DNA from 3 places in the Scandinavium manionii genome. Region 1 is predicted to be linked to each of the others. Evidence: predicted binding sites of a transcription regulator. Region 1 holds the regulator's gene; each other region holds the start of a gene.
What was found. Region 1 encodes PhoB, which activates phosphate uptake and scavenging genes when phosphate is short. Its sites were predicted from a motif close to CTGTCATAAAACTGNCNNAT; they were not measured.
Positions count from the first base shown of each region.

Region 2: MUU51_RS13190 (esterase-like activity of phytase family protein) is a predicted target of PhoB. The motif match lies at 3,065-3,084, and genes of this name have one in related genera.
Region 3: uvrB (excinuclease ABC subunit UvrB) is a predicted target of PhoB. The motif match lies at 2,570-2,589, and genes of this name have one in related genera.

Region 1 covers NZ_JALIGC010000040.1:780,443-787,994, reverse strand. The annotation lists gene sbcD (exonuclease subunit SbcD) at 1-599, opposite strand, end outside; gene phoB (phosphate response regulator transcription factor PhoB) at 909-1,598, shown strand; gene phoR (phosphate regulon sensor histidine kinase PhoR) at 1,620-2,915, shown strand; gene MUU51_RS21455 (hypothetical protein) at 2,999-3,331, opposite strand; gene brnQ (branched-chain amino acid transporter carrier protein BrnQ) at 3,323-4,642, shown strand; gene proY (proline-specific permease ProY) at 4,719-6,092, shown strand; gene MUU51_RS21440 (hypothetical protein) at 6,133-6,933, opposite strand; gene MUU51_RS21435 (MFS transporter) at 7,314-7,552, shown strand, end outside.
Region 2 covers NZ_JALIGC010000038.1:277,328-284,879, forward strand. The annotation lists gene MUU51_RS13175 (carbon starvation CstA family protein) at 1-389, shown strand, start outside; gene MUU51_RS13180 (YbdD/YjiX family protein) at 438-641, shown strand; gene yjiA (GTPase) at 652-1,608, shown strand; gene MUU51_RS13190 (esterase-like activity of phytase family protein) at 1,654-3,009, opposite strand; gene xapA (xanthosine phosphorylase) at 3,339-4,172, shown strand; gene tsgA (MFS transporter TsgA) at 4,218-5,414, shown strand; gene MUU51_RS13205 (LysR family transcriptional regulator) at 5,435-6,373, shown strand; gene MUU51_RS13210 (potassium transporter Kup) at 6,462-7,552, shown strand, end outside.
Region 3 covers NZ_JALIGC010000040.1:269,889-277,440, reverse strand. The annotation lists gene bioC (malonyl-ACP O-methyltransferase BioC) at 1-697, shown strand, start outside; gene bioD (dethiobiotin synthase) at 690-1,379, shown strand; gene MUU51_RS19060 (ABC transporter ATP-binding protein) at 1,354-2,076, opposite strand; gene uvrB (excinuclease ABC subunit UvrB) at 2,841-4,856, shown strand; gene pmrB (two-component system sensor histidine kinase PmrB) at 5,053-6,129, opposite strand; gene pmrA (two-component system response regulator PmrA) at 6,130-6,801, opposite strand; gene eptA (phosphoethanolamine transferase EptA) at 6,802-7,552, opposite strand, start outside.

The DNA of each region.
Region 1 (7,552 bases):
TAAATGTCACGTACCGCGTCACTTTTACTGGCGCCGACGGTAGTCAGATGGCCACTGGCGATGATTGGCAGCGGGCGATCGCCACGTAGTTCGCAAGCCTGCTGATATTGCTGCTGATAGTAATCAGTGATGGCCTGTAATAAATGTTGCTGCTTTTCCCCGGCGGAGGAACCGGCCTGGCTGACGATGACATCGCGTGGACGCAGAAACGGCACCGGGCAGAAAATCGCCCCAGGGGTTCCATCGCGATGGTTGAGCACGCAAGGGGCCATCCCGCTTCCGGCGACCACGGTGGTGTTCAGGAACGCGAGAATATCGCGGGATTCGTTGAGCGTGGCGACGGAATCATGGTTCCCCGCCAGCACCACCAGATGACAGCCGGTTTGCTGCAATTTCACCACGAAACGGTTGTAGAGTTCGCGCGCGTAGCTCGGCGGTGAACCGGTGTCGAAGATATCACCGGCCACGATAATGGCATCCACCTCGTTCGCCTGTGCGGTTTCCAGCAGCCAGTCGAGAAAAGCATCGTGCTCAGCGGCACGGCTTTTACTGTAGAAATTCTGGCCGAGGTGCCAGTCGGAGGTGTGTAGGATGCGCATAGTGGGCCCGTGGCTGAAAAGCGAGGCCGTCATTATATACCCTAAATAATTCGAGTTGCATCGAAGCGGCAAGCTTGCTTCCCCCCTGGAGCATAGATAACTATGTGACTGGGGGGGCAAGCGCAGCCAATGAAGAGGCAGCTGGAAATATGACGGGTAAAAACATTTAGGGATAACAGGGCGATGACCGCAGTCATTCAGTGTAATAATGTGAAAAGGCTCTATCATAAATCTGTCATAAATCTGACGCATACTTACGCCGAATAAGACGCCGCTTACAGGCACATGACTAATAACACAGGATTTATAATGGCGAGACGTATTCTGGTCGTTGAAGATGAAGCCCCAATTCGCGAAATGGTGTGCTTCGTCCTGGAGCAAAATGGCTTTCAGCCTGTAGAAGCAGACGATTATGACAGTGCTGTAAACCAACTGAACGAACCGTGGCCTGATTTAGTCTTGCTCGACTGGATGCTGCCAGGTGGCTCGGGCATTCAGTTTATCAAACACCTCAAGCGTGAAGCGTTAACGCGCGATATTCCTGTGGTGATGCTGACCGCGCGTGGCGAAGAAGAAGATCGCGTGCGGGGCCTGGAAACCGGCGCCGACGATTACATCACCAAGCCTTTCTCCCCGAAAGAGCTGGTGGCCCGTATCAAAGCTGTCATGCGCCGTATCTCGCCGATGGCGGTAGAAGAGGTTATCGAAATGCAGGGCCTGAGCCTTGACCCTTCTTCCCACCGCGTCATGACCGGTGAAAACCCGCTGGACATGGGGCCGACCGAGTTTAAACTGCTGCACTTCTTTATGACTCATCCGGAGCGCGTATACAGCCGCGAACAGCTGCTGAATAACGTCTGGGGAACGAATGTGTATGTAGAAGACCGGACGGTGGATGTTCACATTCGTCGTCTGCGTAAAGCGCTGGAACACAGTGGTCACGACAGAATGGTACAAACCGTTCGCGGCACGGGTTATCGTTTCTCCGCCCGTTTCTGACAATTGACTGGAGTGTGACCCGTGCTTGAACGGCTGTCATGGAAAAGGCTGGTTTTTGAGCTGATCCTCTGTTGTATTCCGGCCCTCATTCTGGGGGCGCTATTCGGGTATTTGCCATGGTTCTTACTGGCGGCGGTGACCGGGCTACTTATCTGGCATTTCTGGAATTTACTGCAACTTTCATGGTGGCTATGGGTTGACCGCAGCATGACGCCACCGCCGGGCAAAGGCAGCTGGGAGCCGCTGCTGTATGGGCTGCACCAGATGCAGATGCGTAATAAAAAGCGCCGTCGTGAGCTGGGGAGCCTGATCAAACGCTTTCGTAGTGGCGCTGAATCGCTGCCTGATGCGGTGGTGCTGACCACCGAAGAAGGGGCCATGTTCTGGTGTAACGGCCTGGCCCAGCAGCTGCTGAATCTACGCTGGCCGGACGATAACGGTCAGAACATCCTTAACCTGCTGCGCTACCCTGAATTTTCCCGCTATCTCAAATCTCGCGATTTCACCCGGCCGCTCAACCTGGTGCTCAACACCGGGCGACATCTGGAAATTCGCGTCATGCCCTACAGTGAAAAACAGCTGCTGCTGGTGGCACGTGACGTTACTCAGATGCACCAGCTGGAAGGCGCCCGCCGCAATTTCTTCGCCAACGTCAGCCATGAATTACGCACGCCGTTGACGGTGCTGCAGGGCTATCTGGAGATGATGCAGGAGCAAGCGCTGGAAGGCGCGCCGCGTGAAAAAGCGCTGCACACCATGCGTGAGCAAACCCAGCGTATGGAAGGCCTGGTGCGCCAACTGCTTACGCTGTCACGCATCGAGGCGGCTCCGCTGGCGGCATTGAATGAAACTATCGACGTGCCAATGATGCTCAGGGTGATTGAGCGCGAGGCGCAGACTCTCAGCCATAAGAAGCACATTCTGCATTTCGACATTGAGGATTCACTGCAGGTGCTTGGCAGCGAGGAGCAGTTGCGCAGTGCGATGTCGAATCTGGTGTATAACGCGGTGAATCATACGCCGGAAGGCACTGAAATCACCGTGCGCTGGCAGCGCGAGCCGCACGGCGTATTGTTCAGCGTGGAAGATAACGGTCCTGGCATCGCGCCGGAGCATATTCCGCGCCTGACGGAACGCTTCTACCGCGTCGATAAAGCCCGCTCGCGGCAAACCGGCGGCAGTGGTCTGGGGCTGGCAATCGTGAAACATGCGGTAAATCATCACGAAAGTCGCCTTGATATCGAAAGCACGCCGGGTAAAAACACCCGCTTCAGTTTCTTACTGCCGGAACGTTTGATTGCCAAAAAAAGCGTCTGATGATTCGGGTGTCAGGAAAGATTGACAAAGACCGGCGCAAGCCGGTTTTTTTGCTTTCCAGTTAACCAAGCGGTGGATAATTATCAAACGCCTGTTGCTTTTTTGTTCGCATGATTAGCCAGAGGTTTTTCTAATATCTGGTCAATCATGCTAACTCGAAACTCGATATTGCTATAATCCTCTGGTTTTGCGATCCCTTGTTGCTTTAAAACGTTATAAGCGTTTAAATTGCCCCCAATGCAGTCGCGGTCTGACTGCTTTCGCGCGCTAAACCCAATAACAATTCTTCGTGCGTGATTATCGGGAGTATTTCCCACTGCTTTGTTCGCTCTTGCCGTTGTTCTGTTCCACTGGAATAAATCGACGCTTTTACTTTCAACACCACATCCACAGGCAGTAAAGAGTTTATGACCCATCAGTTAAAATCTCGCGATATCATCGCCCTGGGCTTTATGACCTTTGCGTTGTTCGTTGGCGCAGGCAACATTATTTTCCCTCCTATGGTGGGTTTGCAGGCTGGCGAACACGTCTGGACGGCGGCCTTTGGTTTCCTGATTACGGGCGTTGGCCTGCCGGTTCTGACTATCGTTGCATTGGCGAAGGTCGGCGGTGGCGTTGACAGTCTCAGCACGCCAATCGGTAAAGTGGCCGGTATTCTGCTGGCAGTGGTGTGTTATCTCGCCGTCGGGCCGCTGTTCGCCACGCCGCGTACCGCAACCGTTTCTTTCGAAGTAGGCATCGCGCCGCTGACGGGTGACGGCGCACTGCCGCTGCTTATCTACAGCATTATCTATTTCGCGCTGGTCATTCTGGTTTCACTGTATCCGGGCAAACTGCTCGATACGGTGGGTAACTTCCTGGCACCGCTGAAAATTATCGCCCTGGTGGTGCTGTCCGTGGCTGCCCTGATGTGGCCGGCAGGCTCCATTAGCCATGCGCTGGATGCCTACCAGACCGCGCCGTTCTCCAACGGTTTCGTCAACGGCTACCTGACCATGGATACCCTTGGCGCAATGGTATTCGGCATCGTTATCGTTAACGCCGCACGTTCTCGCGGTGTGACCGAAGCGCGTTTGCTGACTCGTTACACCGTCTGGGCGGGCCTGATGGCGGGCGTCGGCCTGACGCTGCTGTACCTGGCGCTGTTCCGTCTGGGTTCAGACAGCGCGACGCTGGTCGATCAGAACGCCAACGGCGCCGCTATCCTGCACGCATACGTTCAGCACACCTTTGGTGGGGCAGGCAGCTTCCTGCTGGCAGCGTTGATTTTCATCGCCTGCATGGTAACGGCGGTTGGCCTGACCACAGCGTGTGCCGAGTTCTTCTCTCAGTACCTGCCGCTGTCTTATCGTTCACTGGTCTTTATCCTCGGTCTGTTCTCGATGGTGGTGTCCAATCTGGGCCTCAGCCACTTGATTCAGATTTCGGTTCCGGTGCTGACAGCGATTTATCCGCCATGTATCGCACTGGTGGTATTAAGTTTTACCCGCGGTTGGTGGCATAATTCGTCCCGCGTGATTGCCCCGGCGATGTTTATCAGCCTGGTGTTCGGTCTGCTGGACGGTGTTAAAGCCTCTGCATTCGCCGATATTCTGCCAGCCTGGACCGCGCATTTGCCGCTGGCTCAGCAAGGTCTGGCCTGGCTGATGCCGACTATCGTTGCCGCCGTTCTGGCAATGGGATGGGATCGCGCAGCAGGCCGTCAGGTGACCTCCAGCGCGCATTAATTAGCGGGCGAGGATTGAAATTAACCACGGGGCCATTGGCTCCGTGGTTTTGTTTTTTGTACAGGCAGTGGAATTTATGGAAACCAACAACAAGCTAAAGCGTGGGCTAACCGCCCGTCACATCCGCTTTATGGCGCTCGGATCGGCAATTGGTACTGGTCTTTTTTATGGCTCGGCAGACGCCATCAAAATGGCCGGTCCCAGCGTGCTGCTGGCGTATCTTATTGGCGGCGTTGCCGCTTACATCATCATGCGCGCACTTGGCGAAATGTCGGTGCACAACCCGTCTGCCAGCTCGTTTTCTCGCTATGCGCAGGACAACTTAGGCCCGCTCGCGGGTTACATCACCGGCTGGACCTACTGTTTTGAAATCCTGATCGTGGCCATCGCTGACGTCACCGCGTTCGGCATTTACATGGGCGTCTGGTTCCCGGCGGTACCGCACTGGATTTGGGTGCTGAGCGTCGTGTTGCTGATTTGCTCCATCAACCTGATGAGCGTGAAGGTCTTTGGCGAGCTGGAATTCTGGTTCTCGTTCTTTAAAGTCGCCACCATTATCGTAATGATCGTCGCCGGTTTCGGCATCATCATTTGGGGGATAGGCAACGGCGGGCAGCCAACCGGCATCCACAATCTGTGGAGCAACGGCGGATTCTTCAGTCATGGCTGGCTCGGTATGGTGATGTCACTGCAAATGGTGATGTTCGCCTACGGCGGGATTGAAATCATCGGCATCACCGCCGGTGAAGCGAAAGACCCGCAGACCTCCATTCCGCGTGCGATTAACTCCGTGCCGATGCGTATCCTGGTGTTCTATGTGGGCACGCTGTTTGTGATCATGTCGATTTACCCATGGAACCAGGTCGGCACCAGCGGTAGCCCGTTCGTGATGACCTTCCAGCACATGGGGATTACGTTTGCCGCAGGCATCCTGAACTTCGTGGTGCTGACCGCGTCGCTGTCGGCGATTAACTCTGATGTCTTTGGTGTGGGCCGTATGCTGCACGGCATGGCGGAGCAGGGCAGTGCGCCGAAGGTGTTCGCTAAAACCTCGCGTAACGGCGTGCCGTGGGTGACGGTGGCGGTCATGACCGTCGCGCTGCTGCTGGCGGTGTATCTGAACTATATCATGCCGGAAAATGTGTTCCTGGTGATTGCCTCCCTGGCAACGTTCGCCACCGTCTGGGTGTGGATAATGATCCTGCTGTCACAAATTGCGTTCCGCCGTCGTCTGTCGCCGGAAGAGCTGAAGGACCTGAAGTTTAAAGTCCCTGGCGGCGTGTTCACCACGATCGTCGGCCTGCTGTTCCTGGTGTTTATCATCATGCTGATTGGCTGGCATCCGGACACCCGCATTTCGCTGTACGTTGGATTCGCGTGGATTGTGCTGCTGCTGATTGGCTGGCAGTTCAAAACGCGTCGCGACCGTCAACTGTCCAGCGCGCAATAATGTCAGGCCCGGCGGCATTCGCCGCTGGGTTTGCCTCGCCTCAGAACTGGTATTTATAGGCTAACAAAAAGCGTTTATCGGGATCGGCGATATAGGTATTGTTATCCTGGATATAGGTCATAGCCCTGAACGAGTGATGAGTGTTGATCGAATAGCCCGCGCCTATCCCGCCAAAATAACCAGAATAATTGTCTCCGGCATCGTTCTTCGAACCATAAGAGCCTGCCATAAACGCCATCAGTCGCCACTGAGTGGACAACGGTTTAAGCACAAAAGCACCCAGATAACCGCTGCTACCGGAGATATCCGTAGGGGCGAAACCATTCTCAGGCGAAGGTGAGCCATTAAATCCCTCTTGTGAACAGGCATCCTGTGCCCGACGACTGCACTCTACTGCATCACCCGTATTATAGGTATAACCTGCCATGGGGAAGATCTGAAAACCGGCAGGTTCAATACCGAAATAACTCAGAGGCAGGAATGTGCCGATCGAGTAGTTGGTCTGTGATGCGCCGTTAGAGAAATCATTCTTGCCGATATTGAAATTAAAAATACCAATCGGAAATAACCATGAACCCCCGACCCGCCACTCAGACGCATCACTGTTGATCCTGGCGTTGATTTTACGGGCGTCATCCAGCGCAAGAGATCCAGAAAACGTTACATCGCTGTCATCAAAATCATAATCATCGGACCAGGACACCCCCACCTGTGTTGTTACTCGGGTAGGATCATCGTCGGATTTTTCGCTATTCGTTTTTACGGTGCCTGCTTTTCCAAACGTTGCGCTGGAGAAACTTCCAAGAGCAACGATCAATACTGATAACAGCGTTGTACGCATACATTCACCCAGATTTGTTATGTCAGATACGGATGTGACCAGCAATATTCCTTATCGCTCATAATGTTAACTATATAGGCAGATTGCCTTTTCTGCCGGAACTCCGCGTAAACTTCGTCATTTCTATATTCAGTGAGATGAGATGAGATGACATGACTGATAAATGTGGCACTGTTCACGGAACAGACATCCTGGCTGACCAACCCGGATCCTCCTGAATTGGCCCGCCGCCGCCGCCAGGCTGACGTGACGCTGGATTCATGCGTGAGGCTCATGAATCAATGCAGTAAATGCACTTATTTTGCCCTCTGAAATCACGCACTCTCAAGGTTGATGAAAAGTTAAATGTGTTAGCTTTCATGTTAACTACGGAGGGCGAGATGCCTTATTCTGCTGACAACGCGTCGTTCCGCGCAAAGGCTATGGCGATTTTGCGCGTCACGTCGGGAAACTTTCTGGAACAGTTCGACTTCTTCCTGTTCGGCTTTTACGCCACCTACATTGCCCACACATTTTTCCCTGCTGAAAGCGAATTCGCATCGTTAATGATGACCTTTGCCGTGTTCGGAGCCGGGTTCTTGATGCGCCCCATTGGCGCCGTGGTGCTCGGGGCCTGGAT
Region 2 (7,552 bases), on a different contig from region 1:
TGAAAATGAAGCGCACCAAATACATCTGGGTCACCGTGGTGCCTGCGCTATGGCTGCTGTTGTGTACCACCTGGGCGCTCGGCCTGAAACTGTTCAGCAATAATCCGCAGCTGGAAGGCTTCTTCTTCATGGCGAACCAGTACAAAGCGAAAATTGCCGCAGGCAGCAGCGACCTGACTGCCCAACAGATTGCTAACATGAACCACATCGTCATCAACAACTACACCAACGCAGGGCTGAGCATTCTGTTCCTGGTGGTGGTTTACAGCATCATTTTCTACGGCATCAAAACCTGTATGAAGGCGCGCGCTATCGACGCGCGAACCGACAAGGAAACGCCGTATGTTCCGGTGCCAGAAGGTGGCGTGAAGACCTCTTCACATCATTAATCGTATTCAGCCCCGCTCCGGCGGGGCTTTGTCTTATCAGGATGAATTATGTTTGGTAACTTAGGGCAGGCCAAAAAATATCTCGGTCAGGCGGCAAAGATGCTGATTGGTATCCCGGATTACGACAACTACGTCGAACACATGCAGAGCAATCATCCGGATAAACCGTACATGACTTACGAAGAATTCTTCCGCGAGCGCCAGCAAGCGCGCTACGGCGGCAGTGGAGAAGGCGGCATGCGCTGCTGCTAAAGGAGAAATAATGACCCCGATTCCCGTCACCCTACTTACCGGTTTTCTCGGCGCAGGTAAAACGACTCTGCTGTGTCACATTCTCAACGCGGATCACGGGTTCAAAATTGCCGTGATCGAAAACGAGTTCGGCGAAGTCTCGATGGACGATCAGTTGATTGGCTCACGCGCCACGCAGATAACCACCCTGACCAACGGCTGTATTTGTTGCAGTCGATCCAACGAACTGGAAGACGCGCTGCTGGATCTGCTCGACGGTCGCGATCGCGGCGATATCGAATTCGACCGGTTGATCATCGAATGTACCGGCATGGCCGATCCAGGACCTATCGTGCAGACCTTTTTCTCGCATGAGATCCTCTGCGAGCGCTACATGCTCGACGGGGTGATAGCCCTGGTCGACGCCGTTCACGCCGACGAGCAGATGAATCAGTTCACGCTGGCGCAGTCGCAGGTAGGCTACGCGGATCGCATTCTGCTGACTAAAACCGACGTGGCGCAAGAGACAGAAAAACTCTGTGAGCGCCTGACGCGCATCAACGCCCGCGCACCGATTTACACCGTGACGCACGGTGATATTGACCTCGAATTATTGTTCAATACCAACGGCTTTATGCTCGAAGAAAACGTCATCCAGCCTAAGCCGCGTTTTCACTTTATGGCGGATAAGCAAAACGACATCTCATCGATTGTGGTCGAGCTCGATTACCCGGTCGATATCAGCGACGTTTCCCGCGTAATGGAAAACCTGCTGCTCGATTTTGCCGATAAGCTATTGCGTTATAAAGGGATGCTGTGGATTGACGGTGAACCAAATCGCCTGCTGTTCCAGGGTGTGCAACGCCTGTACAGCGCCGACTGGGACCGCCCGTGGGGAGACGAAACACCGCACAGCGTGCTGGTGTTTATCGGCGTTCAATTACCGGAAACAGAAATTCGTGCGGCGTTTGCAGGGTTGAAGCGCTAACGGCACGATACCCTCTCCCCTATGGGGAGAGGAAAACCGCAAAAACTACAACAACGGTTCAGGCAACGTAATCACCCACAGCTCGCTATCAGACGCCGGTTTTTCCAGTGGCTGGATGTCGATGGTTGTCGCCACCGCCTGGTCATCCACCGTCAATTTCCCCTGATCATTCACCCGATAATCCTTCAGTTTCTTCCCTTCCACCGGGCTTTTCAGCGTCGTTTTCACGCCAAAATCATTGTCGTTCGCCACCGCCAGAGTTTTGCCGTCGATCAGCGCCAGACCTTCGGCTTTTTCCTGCTTCCAGCCGAGTTTTCGCAGATCAACCGCCAGAGTTTTGCTCGCTAAAGCGATCCCGCGTTTCGCCAGTTGATCCGCGCTATCAAACTCCGGATATTCACCCGGCTTATCAAATGCCGCCAGATCGCTGGCCTGGCTCAGATCGACCTTGTAGATGTTATTGCGCATCACGTCATCTTTATCGCCGCCCTGCTCGATCAGCAGGATGTGGTCATTATCCAGCGCCACGATATCGCCGATTTTGGCATCGCTGTTTTTGCTGTAGACGTTATCAATCGGATAACCGTACATTGCGGTTTTACCTGTCGCCGGGTCAAAACTCACCAGACGGGTAAACAGGGCTTTCTTCTTGCTCTTACCGTCAATATCCAGTGTGCTCTGCACAGCGGCAATAATGCGCCCATCCGGCGTCCGGGTGATGCCCTCAAAGCCACGGTTTGACTGACGCCACTTGATGATATTCGGCAGACCACCAGCAATCGACTTTTCACCGTCCAGCGCCTGCGGGCCGTGCTTCGCGATGATTTTGCCATTGCCATCGACGTTAATCATGAACGGGCCATATTCATCACACAGCCAGAAACCGCCTTTGCCGTCCGGGGTGATGCCTTCGGTATCCAGCCCGCGGTTATCGCCCGTCAGCGTTTTCAGGGTATCACTCAGCGCCACTTCGTTGGTCGATCCAATCACCCCACTTTGCAGCGGAAGACCGTTGATATTGCCTTTCTCATCATGCAGCGGACGCAGATGGGTCGCTTCGGCTTTGCCGTTTTCAACACGAATGGACATCAGTAACGGCGTAAAGTCCGGGGTGACAAAAATTTTAGCTTCGTTCTGACCAACATTCGGCGAATCAGCGTTCGGGCCGCGATCGGTCACCGTCGCAAACGTCAGCGCATCGCCTTGCTTACCGGTAAACAGTAAACCAGAGCCAATCCCCACCGGTAAACCATTCGCAAACGCGCTGGAAAACGCACCGCTGTAATTGACGTGTGAGCCTTCAGGAAAACTCACCACAAAGCGCTCCGCGGTGGGCTCTGCTGCAAAAGCCGAGAGAGAAAGGGTACTGCCAAACACCAGAGAAATAAGTTTAATTTTCATGTTGTTGTCACCTTTTTATGAATGTGAAACACCATAAGAATGTGGCATGACAGAAAGATGACGGAAGGATGACAGAATGAGGATCCTCATTCTCAATTTCGCGAATGAGCATGCCAGTGAACTCCATCACACTTCCGCTATGTGCTTTTCCGCTATCAGTCCCTCGCTGTCAGGCAACCGCATCGTAACTCATTGAAATACCGTTGAGCTGCTCTATGCCCACGCCAATTCATTCGAAAAAAACTATCAATAACCTCTGTTATCCAATTGGATTCCCAATCACTCATTTCTCAGAATGGATGTATATCCCAAAGCATTCAGGAGTTTTTATGTCTCATTCCGTGATTAACGACACCCCCTACGACGCCGTTGAAATCATTAACGCCGTTAAGCCAGGTTTTAAGCCACGCATCGCGTTTATCCTCGGCTCCGGCCTTGGGTCGCTGGCCGATAAGCTCGATAACAAGACCGTCATCTCTTACGAAAAACTGCCCGGCTTCCCGGTAAGCACCGTGATTGGTCATGCGGGCGAAGTCGTGATGGGCTCGCTGCACGGCGTGGACATCATCTGCATGAAGGGTCGCGGGCATTTCTACGAAGGCGTCGGGATGGGCATCATGACTCACGCGGTGCGCACCTTTAAGCTGCTCGGCTGTGAATTTATGTTCTGCACCAACGCCGCTGGTTCACTCAACCCGAGCATCCCTGCCGGAAGCCTGGTGGCGCTGAACGACCACATCAACACCATGCCGTCCACGCCGCTGGTTGGCCCGAACGATGACCGCTTTGGCCCACGTTTCTTCAGCCTCGCCAACGCGTATGACAAAGACCTGCGCGCGAAACTGCAGCACACCGCCGGTGATTTGGGCCTGACGCTACACGAAGGCGTTTTCGTTTCCTATCCAGGGCCGAACTTCGAGACCGCAGCAGAAATTCGCATGATGCAAAACATGGGCGGCGATGTGGTCGGCATGTCGGTCGTGCCGGAAGTTATCGTGGCGCGCCACTGCGGCCTGAAGGTGCTGGCGGTATCGGCGATAACCAATATGGCGGAAGGCCTGAGCGATGTAGAACTGTCTCACGAACAAACCCTGAAATGCGCGGCGATGGTCACCGATGATTTCATTCGCCTGATTAGCCAGTTCGTGAAGAGCTGCCGCTAAATTCCCGTCCAGCGGCGGCCGTACAGCCCGCCAGGAGAAGTGCAGATGTCAGAAAATTACTCTCGCGGTAATCTGAACGCGATTTCCTATCTGAGCTATTACTTTGTCGGCGCGCTGGTGTCGACGCTCGGCATCGTTCTCGGCCCGCTGTGCGCCGCGTTCAACAAAGATCCGAGTTTTATCGGCCAGGTCTTTACGTTGATGAATATCGGCATGTTCGTGCCGATTATGCTCGGCGGTATCCTGATGAAAAAATGGGGTCTGCAAAAGCCGCTGGTGATCGCCGCCGCGCTGACCATCCTCATCAGCGCCCTGCTGTTCGTCACTCCAACGCTGACCATGTTTAGCGTGGCGGTCGCTATTATCGGCGCCTGCGGCGGTATTTTCATGACCATCGGCAGTTACCTGGTGGTGCGTATCAATCCGGACGAGAAAAGCCGTTCGTCGAGCCTGATTTTCACAGACTTCTTCTTCAGCCTGGCCGGCGCCACGCTCTCGTTCCTGTTGGCGTGGCTGTTCAAAATGGGTGCGAGCTGGATTGCGATGTACGGCATTATGGGCGGCCTCGGCGTGCTGATGCTGCTGCTGACGCTACGTAGCCGTTATCCGACCACCGAAGCACCGGCAGCGGCGCATCAGGAAACGTCGTCGGAACCGTGGGGTCGTTCGGTGTGGCTACTGTGCGGCGCGCTGTTCCTGTTCCTGCTCGCCGAACCGATTTTCACCCTTTGGACGCCTGGCTATCTGCAATGGCGCTTCCAGTTATTACCAGAACAAGCGGCACTGTTCACCACCGTATACTGGGTCGCGAAAGCCACCGGCCTGTTCCTCAATCAGTTCACCGTGAAATGGATGAAGCTGCGTACTTTCCTGCTGATGTGTACCGCCGTCGGGCTGGGCTCGATTGCGCTAATCAGTAATAGTGCCAATACGACACTTATCCTGATTGCCTGCGGCGCGTTTGGTTTCTTTAACTCCGGCCTGTTCTCCGGCCTGATGAGTTACGGTTCGTTGCAGGTCAGTCGCAGTTCGCCGACCCTGATTTCGGCGCTGCTCACCTGCGGCACCGTGGGCACGCTGCTGTTCGCCACTGTTTCTTCGCTGGTCAACAGCCATTACGGCCTGTACGGCGCGGTCAATGCATCCACCTGCGCGTATGCGCTGTTGATGGTGACGCTGCTCGCCGCCATTGCCTGCAGCAAGGCAGAACGCCTGCATCAGGGCGAGGCGGTCGCGGTTTGACAGCCTTCAGGGAGGGTTGCATGATACCGCCACCCTCCTTTTTCTCGGTGCCCGGCATGCTCGATCCACAGGCCAACAGCCGCATCCGTTTTCGGATGCTGCGCTATTTCCAGACCCTCGCCGACGAGCTGCATTTTGGCCGGGCCGCCGCGAAGTTAAACATCTCTCAGCCGCCGCTCAGTATGCAAATCAAAGAGCTGGAAGCGATTCTTGACGTGGAATTATTCGAACGATCCAGCCGTAAAGTCGCATTGACTCACGCCGGAAAAGTGCTGAAAGCGGAGGTCGATAAACTCCTCAGCGCCACAGAGCAGTCACTGAATTACGTACGCCAGATTGGCCGCAGCGAGAAACAGCACATCAACATCGGCGTGATCGGCAGCGCGATGTGGGGCCCGCTGCTGACACGGATGAAGGTCTTTCGCGAAGCCAACCCGGACGTGAACTGGTCGCTGCATGAGTTGGGCCAGCAGGAACAAACCGAAGCTCTGCGCGCGCGAACCATTGATATCGCCATTAACCGCAACGTTATCCCGCATGTGGAAGCGAAGATCCGCTGTCAGCTGTTTGCCCGGGAGGCAATCTGCGTGGCGGTGCATGAGAGCGATCCGCTGTGCGCTCGCGCCACGGTTTCCCTGAAAGATCTGGCCGATCGCGCCTTTATCTCACTTTCCTTCAACCGCAGTGATTTCGCCCGTCAGGTGTATGACAATTGCCTTGAACTGGGCGTATCTCCGCTGGTCACCCATCAGGTTTTTGAACCCCAAACCGCGCTGGCACTGGTCAGCACCGGTAACGGTGTGTCGCTGCTGCCCGAATCCTGCGCCCTGATCCACTGGCCTGGCGTGGCTTTTTTGCAACTCGAAGAGTCGATCCCCGCCGATCTCTACGCGCTGTGGTACGACGAACCGTTGCCGGATCTTTTCGCCCGCTTTTTACAGGCGTTGCGCGACGAATAACTGCCTGCCGCCGTGTGACGCATTATTCAGGGCTATAGTGTAAAAAGGTCACATTCACCCACAGGATGTTTTCATGGACCAGACGGCACTGGCGACGGAAAACAGCACAGCACAAAAACCGCCTAACGCGATTTTGCTGGCAGGCAGCGCACTCGGCGTGGTGTTCGGCGATATCGGCACCAGCCCGCTGTATACCCTCAAAACTGTCATCTTGCTTTCCGGCAGCAGCCCGACGCCGGGCATTATTCTCGGTCTGCTGTCGCTGATTATCTGGACGCTTATCCTCGTCACGTCGATAAAATACGCGGCCTTTGCGATGCGCATTGATAACCGTGGCGAAGGCGGGATCATGGCGCTGATGTCACTGTTGCAGCACAACGGCAAAGGCCGGGCGCTGATCATCTTTGCCGGACTGCTCGGCGCGGCGCTGATTTACGGCGACGGTGCCATCACCCCGGCAATTTCGGTGCTGTCGGCGCTCGAGGGGCTGAACATCGTATTCCCAGAAGCCCGGCATCTGATCCTGCCGGGCACCGTGGCGATTCTGGTGGCGCTGTTTGCCATTCAGCCTTTTGGTACGGCCAAAATTGGCATCGTGTTTGGCCCAGTCATGATGCTGTGGTTCCTGGTGATTGCCGGGCTGGGCATCTGGGGGATAGGCCAGCATCCGGCGGTGCTGATGGCGATTAATCCGTATTACGGCGTGCATTTTTTGCTGTCCCACGGTTTCGTCAGCTTTCTGGTGCTCGGCGGGGTTTTCTTGTGCGTGACGGGGGCGGAAGCGCTGTATGCCGACATGGGTCACTTTGGCAAAAAGCCTATCTGGATTGCGTGGTTTGGCCTGGTGTTCCCGAGCCTGCTGCTGAACTACGCCGGGCAGTCGGCGCTGCTGCTGTCCGGCGGGGATATTTCGCACAACATCTTCTTTCGCCTGTGCCCGCCCGCACTGCAAATTCCATTGGTTATCCTCGCCACCCTCGCCACTATTATCGCCAGCCAGGCGATCATTACCGGCGCGTTCTCGATGACGCGCCAGACCATCCAGCTCGGCTGGCTGCCGCGTTTGCGGATTAAACAGACGGCTGAAGCTAACTACGGCCAGATTTACATCGGCATCGTCAACTGGCTGCTGATGGTGGCGACGGTGTTTCTCGCAGTGTTCTTCCGTTCATCTGATAA
Region 3 (7,552 bases), 510 kb from region 1:
TCAGCAGCATGACGAACTGCAACGCCAGAGCGCAGCGGCGTTGCTGGCTCAGCTTCCACAACGGCCGTTTGAACAGGTGCTGGATGCAGGTTGTGGGCCGGGCAGCATGAGCCGTGTCTGGACCGACGCGGGGAGCAACGTCACGGCGCTGGATATATCGGCGCAGATGCTGGCCGAAGCCCAGCGGCAACATTCGGCACAACATTACGTGCAAGCAGATATCGAAGCCATGCCGCTTGCCGATCGGCAGTTTTGTCTGGCGTGGAGCAATCTGGCGGTACAGTGGTGTGAATCGCTGGCGTCAGCGCTGCGGGAGTTGCATCGCGTGGTGCGTCCGGGGGGGCTGGTGGCGTTCAGCACGCTGGTGGCCGATTCGCTGCCGGAGCTGAATCTGGCGTGGCAGGCTATCGACCACCAGCCGCACGCCAATCGATTCTTAGCGCAGGATGAGATCCTCTCGGCGCTTGAGGGCTATCGCTGTCAGCATCATATCCACACCCTAAGCGTCACGTTTGATGACGCGCTGAGCGCCATGCGTTCGCTGAAAGGCATTGGCGCGACCCATCTGCACGAAGGCAGGGTGGCGCAAACCCTGACCCGTAGACATTTGCAGCAGCTTCAGCTGGTATGGCCCAAACAAAACGGGCGCTGCGCCCTGACGTACCATATTTTTACAGGAGTGATTGAACGTGACTGAACGCTATTTTGTCACCGGAACTGATACCGAAGTCGGGAAAACCGTGGCCAGCTGTGCGCTTTTACAGGCCGCAAACCGGGCGGGGTTTCGTACCGCAGGGTTTAAACCGGTGGCTTCCGGCAGCGAAATGACCGCTGATGGACTGCGCAATACCGATGCGCTGGCCTTACAGCGTAACAGTGGCCTGACGTTGAACTATGACGAGGTCAATCCGTACACCTTCGCGGAGCCGACATCGCCGCATATCGTTAGCGAGGATGAAGGGCGGCCGATAGAGGCTCATACGCTATCTGCCGGATTACAGGCGCTGTCGCACAAGGCGGATTGGGTGCTGGTGGAAGGCGCGGGCGGCTGGTATACGCCGTTGGCGACCGACTGGACGTTTGCCGACTGGGTACAGGCCGAGCGGCTGCCGGTGATTCTGGTGGTCGGCGTTAAGCTCGGGTGCATTAACCATGCGTTGCTGACAGCTCAGGCGATAGCGCAGGCGGGATTGCCGCTTGTAGGCTGGATTGCCAATGACGTTATTCCCCCCGGCAAACGCCATGCGGAATATCTGGCGACCTTAACGCGTCTACTCCCCGCGCCGCTCCTTGGCGAGATCCCGTACCTGGAGCACGGGCCAGAAGCCGCCGAGCCGGGACAATATCTTAACCTTACGGCGCTTCTTCCGGTGTCATAAACTGCTCCAGCAGTCGGGTGTCGAGCTGATTGACTGCACCCTGCGCGACGTTACGCCCGCGATGCAGCAGGCAAAATTTGTCTGCCACCCGGCGAATAAACGGCAGGTGCTGTTCGGCGAGCAGCACTGTCAGGCCCAGATCGCGATTCAGGCGAAGCAGGCATTCCCCCAGCGTGTGCATAAATCCCTGACCCATGCCGCGCGTCGGTTCATCGAGGATCAGCAATTTCGGTTTGGTGACCAGCGCGCTGGCCAACGCCAGCTGGTATTGATCGTCGTCCGACATGAGCGCGCCTTTGACGTGACGCAGCGGATACAAATCTGGCATCAGGTCGAAGATATCGCTGCCAATAGCGCCGGTGCCCTCATGGCCTGCCTTCATCGCAATTTGCAAATTTTCCTCTACCGTCATTTGCGAGAAAATACGCTTATCCTGCGACACATAACCAATGCCCATGGCAGCCCTTAGCGGCGGCGAGAGCATCAGCAGGTCGCGCGGCGGCCCGCTGACATCCTGCCAGACCATGGTGCCGCTTTCGATAGCCTGAAACCCCGCGATGCAGTTCACCAGCGTGGTTTTTCCCATGCCGGGCAGCCCCAGCACGCAGGTGCACTCTCCGGGCGCGAGGTCGAGGCTGAGATTCCACAGAATATGCTGACTTCCGTAATAGTGATTCACTGCACGTAAACTCAACATCGGCTTCTCCTTCGGTGTGGCCGTCAGCGGCGATAAGATTCTGCAAATCCCTTGCCAGAAGAGAAATGCCGCTCGGGAATGATGCGTATTTCGGATTTAACCCCTAAATCAGCCCGTTGAGATGGCGTCAGAACGTAGCCGCTGCACTTTGTCAGTGCTCTGGTGGGTCAACATGTCGGCTGGTGGTGCAGCGCTGATGCTGATTTTGTGAGCAATATCTCATCAGAAAATAAGGGCACTTTTAGATGATTAAAGACAAAAAAGAGCGATAAAAAATTTTTACCGGAGCCTTTTGAGGTGCCGGTGCGTTTTGCGCGAGTGGCAGGGGAGTTGGGCTGCAGGTAGTTATCCACCATTCCTGTGGATAACCATGTGCATTAGAGTTAGAAAACTCACGGTAGGCGAGAGAAGACGCGGCCTGCGTCCAAATTGATGCGAAACGCGGCTTTTCGATATTCTCTTTTTTTATCAATCACTTCGATAAAAGCAATGTCTGTAAGAAAAGTGTCACTGGCTGCCATAAAAGATTCATTACGCATCTTGACAAATGTTAAATGTGGGAATGTTCTGGGGATAACCTGCTGCATCTGGTGTTTTATCTCGTCGCAGGGGAAATTTCCCCCGCAGTTGCACGCCCGTGGAACCGGTAACACAAATACGATAATGCGTTACTGTTTTTTTATCCAGTATTTATTATTGGCAAATTTTGGTGCGGCGAGTAGAATTAATCGTCTGCCCGTTTCCCCTTCATCAGGTTGTCGTTAATGAGTAAACCGTTAAAACTGCATTCCTCTTTCAAACCCTCTGGCGATCAGCCCGAGGCCATTCGTCGTCTGGAAGAAGGGCTTGAAGATGGTCTGGCGCACCAAACGCTGCTCGGAGTAACCGGATCAGGGAAAACGTTTACCATCGCTAACGTCATTGCTGACCTTCAGCGCCCGACGATGGTGTTGGCACCGAATAAAACGCTGGCGGCTCAGCTGTACGGCGAGATGAAAGAGTTCTTCCCGGAAAACGCAGTCGAGTTTTTCGTCTCCTACTATGACTACTACCAGCCGGAAGCCTACGTCCCAAGCTCAGATACCTTTATCGAAAAAGACGCCTCTGTGAACGAACACATTGAACAGATGCGTCTTTCTGCGACCAAGGCACTGCTTGAACGCCGCGACGTGATAGTGGTGGCGTCGGTGTCCGCTATCTACGGTCTGGGTGACCCGGACCTGTATCTGAAGATGATGCTGCACCTGACGGTGGGGATGATAATCGACCAGCGTTCGATTCTGCGTCGTCTCGCCGAGCTGCAATACGCCCGCAACGATCAGGCTTTCCAGCGCGGCACATTCCGCGTACGCGGCGAAGTTATCGACATCTTCCCGGCGGAATCTGACGACATTGCGCTGCGCGTGGAGCTGTTCGACGAAGAGGTTGAGCGGCTGTCGCTGTTTGACCCGCTGACCGGCCATCTGGAATCAACCATTCAGCGCTTTACCGTCTACCCGAAAACGCACTACGTCACGCCGCGCGAGCGAATTGTGCAGGCGATGGAAGAGATCAAAGTTGAGCTGGTCGATCGTCGCAAAGTGCTGCTGGAAAACAACAAGCTGCTGGAAGAACAACGTCTTTCCCAGCGTACCCAGTTTGATTTGGAAATGATGAACGAGCTGGGCTACTGCTCGGGCATTGAAAACTACTCGCGCTATCTCTCCGGGCGTGGTCCGGGCGAGCCGCCGCCGACGCTGTTTGACTACCTGCCGGCCGACGGTCTGCTGGTTATCGATGAATCCCACGTGACCGTACCGCAGATTGGCGGCATGTATCGCGGTGATCGGGCGCGTAAAGAAACGCTGGTGGAATACGGCTTCCGTTTGCCGTCGGCGCTGGACAACCGCCCGCTGAAATTTGAAGAATTTGAAAACCTGGTGCCACAGACCATTTATGTGTCGGCCACACCCGGCAACTACGAGCTTGAAAAATCGGGCGATGAAATCGTTGATCAGGTGGTGCGTCCTACGGGCCTGCTGGATCCTGTCATCGAAGTGCGCCCGGTTGGCACCCAGGTCGATGACCTGCTGTCGGAAATTCGTCTGCGCGTGGCCATTAACGAGCGCGTTCTGGTCACCACGCTGACCAAACGTATGGCGGAGGACTTAACGGAATATCTGGAAGAGCATGGCGAGCGTGTCCGCTACCTGCACTCGGATATCGACACCGTTGAACGCATGGAAATTATCCGCGATTTGCGCCTCGGTGAGTTTGACGTGCTGGTGGGGATCAACCTGTTAAGGGAAGGCCTCGATATGCCAGAAGTGTCGCTGGTGGCGATTCTGGATGCCGATAAAGAGGGCTTCCTGCGTTCCGAGCGCTCGCTTATTCAGACCATCGGTCGTGCGGCGCGTAATATCAACGGGAAGGCGATTCTTTACGCCGACAGAATTACCAACTCGATGGCGAAAGCGATGGGTGAAACCGAGCGTCGTCGTGAGAAGCAACAGGCTTATAACGAAGAAAACGGCATTGTGCCGCAGGGCCTGAACAAGAAAGTGGTCGATATTCTGTCATTGGGCGAAAGCCTGGCGAAAACGCGTGGTAAAGGTCGCGGTAAGTCGAAGTCAGCAGAAGTCACGCAGGCTGCGGAACTGTCACCGAAAGCGCTACAGCAGAAAATCAACGAGCTGGAGGCGCAGATGATGAAACACGCGCAGAACCTCGAGTTCGAAGAAGCGGCAGAAGTGCGCGACCGCCTGCATCAGCTGCGCGATCTATTTATCGCTGCATCCTAAAATATCGCTAAAACAAGGCCCAGATCACGCTCGCGTGTCTGGGCCTTAATGTTGCGTTAATCTTCGTAGTCCAGACTGTCCTTTCTTTAATGAGGACAGCGCCATGCAAAAAGATAATTTCGTCACCACCCTGACCGTACTCGTTTCCTTTCTGATAGTGATTGGCTTCTTCCACCAGTGGGTTCTGACGTACTGATTAGCGCGTACGCCGTGGGAATTTAACCCATGCTTTCACACCCGGTCCTGGCTTTCTGTTATGCAGGAAGAACTGCGCATCGTGCAGCTGTGCGATGCGGGTGACAATACTTAATCCCAGCCCAATTCCGCCGTAACGGCTGTCCATACGCACGAACGCTTTACTGAGTTCGCCGCTTTTCGCTTCATCAATTCCCGGCCCTTCGTCTTCAACGGCCAGCATACCTGTCTCAATGGACACGGTAATGGTGGAGTTTTCCGGGCTATAGCGATGCGCGTTTTCCACCAGATTACGTAACAGCACCCGCAGCAGCGTGGCATCACCCGACACCGTCACATCGTTGTCTGCCGATGGCAGGCTCAATGTTTGCCCACGCAGGCTGAGCATCGTTTCCAGCTCGCCCTGAATCGGTAGGATCACTTCTTCTACCAGCGGCACTCGCTGATAGCTACCTGCCGAAAACGACTGGCCAACGCGTGCCAACTGTAACAGTTGCGAAATGCTCTGCGTCATCTGATCCAGTCGCTGCAGCAGCGGGTCAACCATCATCGTGTGCGATTTCGCCATCAATTCCAGATGCAGACGCAGCCCGGCGAGCGGGGTGCGCAGCTCGTGCGCGACGTCAGCGGTAAACAGACGTTCACGCTCCAGAGTTTGATTCAGACGTTCGACCAGCTGATTGATGGCGGACGTGACCGCGTCCACTTCACTGACGGATTTTGGCAGCTCAATCGGCTGCAGGTTATCCGGCGTGCGGCTATTCAACTCCTGCTGTAAATCCCAGAGCGGGCGGGTGATGCGTTTGACCGCATGCAGGCAAATCCACAGCGCCAGACCAACAATCAGCATACTCGGCACCAGCAGGCTGGCGACGGCTTCCCGCACTTCGTGTTCGATATGTTTGTGGTTGTTATGGCCGTTAATGGCACTTTGTACCAGTAGCTGAATTTGCTCCTGGCTTTCATGCCACAGCCAGAACACGCTGATAACCTGACACACCACCAGAATACTGGCGATGGTCAGCAGCAGCTGGTGGCGCATGGTCCACTGCACGTCGCGAATGAACGGCAGTTTCATTTACGCACCCTCACTGGTTTTCACCAGCATGTAACCGAACCCTCGAACTGTGCGAATGCGCGTCTTGCCGATTTTGTCGCGCAGGTTGTGAATATGCACTTCAAGCGTGTTGGTCGACGGCTCGTTATCCCAGCTGTAGATGTCGTTATAGAGAATTTCGCGATGAACCGGGCTACCCGCTTTGGTCATCAGACGAGAGAGCAGAGCATACTCTTTTGGCGTCAGGTCAAGCTGGGTTTCGCCGAGGGCGACCAGACGACGCGTGACGTTGAGACGTAGGTCGCCGATGCTGATTTCATTATCGCCCTGATTATGATGACGACGCAGCAGGGCGCGCACCCGGGCATTGAGTTCTTCCAGCGCAAAAGGTTTCACCAGATAATCGTCGGCCCCGGTATCGAGGCCCGCGATGCGATCGTCGACGGTATCGCGCGCAGTGAGGATAAGTACCGGCAGGCTGATTTTTTCCCGGCGAATACGCGCCAGAAACTGTAAGCCGTCTTCATCAGGCAGGCCCAAATCAAGCACGATCACGCTGTAATGCCCGTTAGCGAGACACAGTGCGGCTTCGTGCGCCGTCATCACGCCATCACAGACGTAGCCTTCGCTTTGCATCGCAAGGATTAACCCCTGCAGCAATAATGAATCGTCTTCAACAACAAGCACTTTCATTTAATTCGCTCCTCTGCACGGCGCCAGTATATCGTCGCTCGCTTTATATTCCTTGGTACTCACTCCCGCCAAGCCTAGCATGGTAGAGAAAAGATTATCCTGCGAATAGTGGCTCGCTTTTGCATGGTCTTTCAGGCACTGATAATTCACTTTATAGCGCTGCTGATAATCATCGGACAGCCAGATAACCATTGGGACATGCTTTTGCGTATCCGGGGCGATAGACCACGGCAGCCCGTGCAGATAAACCCCGTTCTCACCCAGTGATTCGCCGTGATCCGACAGATAGACCAGGCTTGTGGTTAAGGTGTTCTGCTTCGACTGTAATAACTTGATAGCTTTATCGACAATATAATCGACGTTAACAATGGTGTTGTCGTAGGTATTCACCAGCTGTTCCTTCGAACAGTTTTGAATTTCATTGCTGTCGCAGGTCGGAGAAAAGGTGCGCAGGTTTTTCGGGTAGCGATTGTAATACGTCGGGCCGTGGCTGCCGATGGTGTGTAATACAATGACGCCGTCGCCTTTCAGGTTATTAATATAATCTTCCAGCCCGTGGAACAGCACATCGTCATAGCATTCGCCGTCGATGCACTGGCCGGGTAAATTCAGACGCGTCATATCCTGATGCGGAACGCGATCGCACGCCCCTTTGCATCCACCGTCATTTTCATTCCACAGCACGTTTATGCCGGCACGCTGCACGATATCCAGCAGGCCTTCCTGATGCTCCGCCAGCTCTTCATTGTAA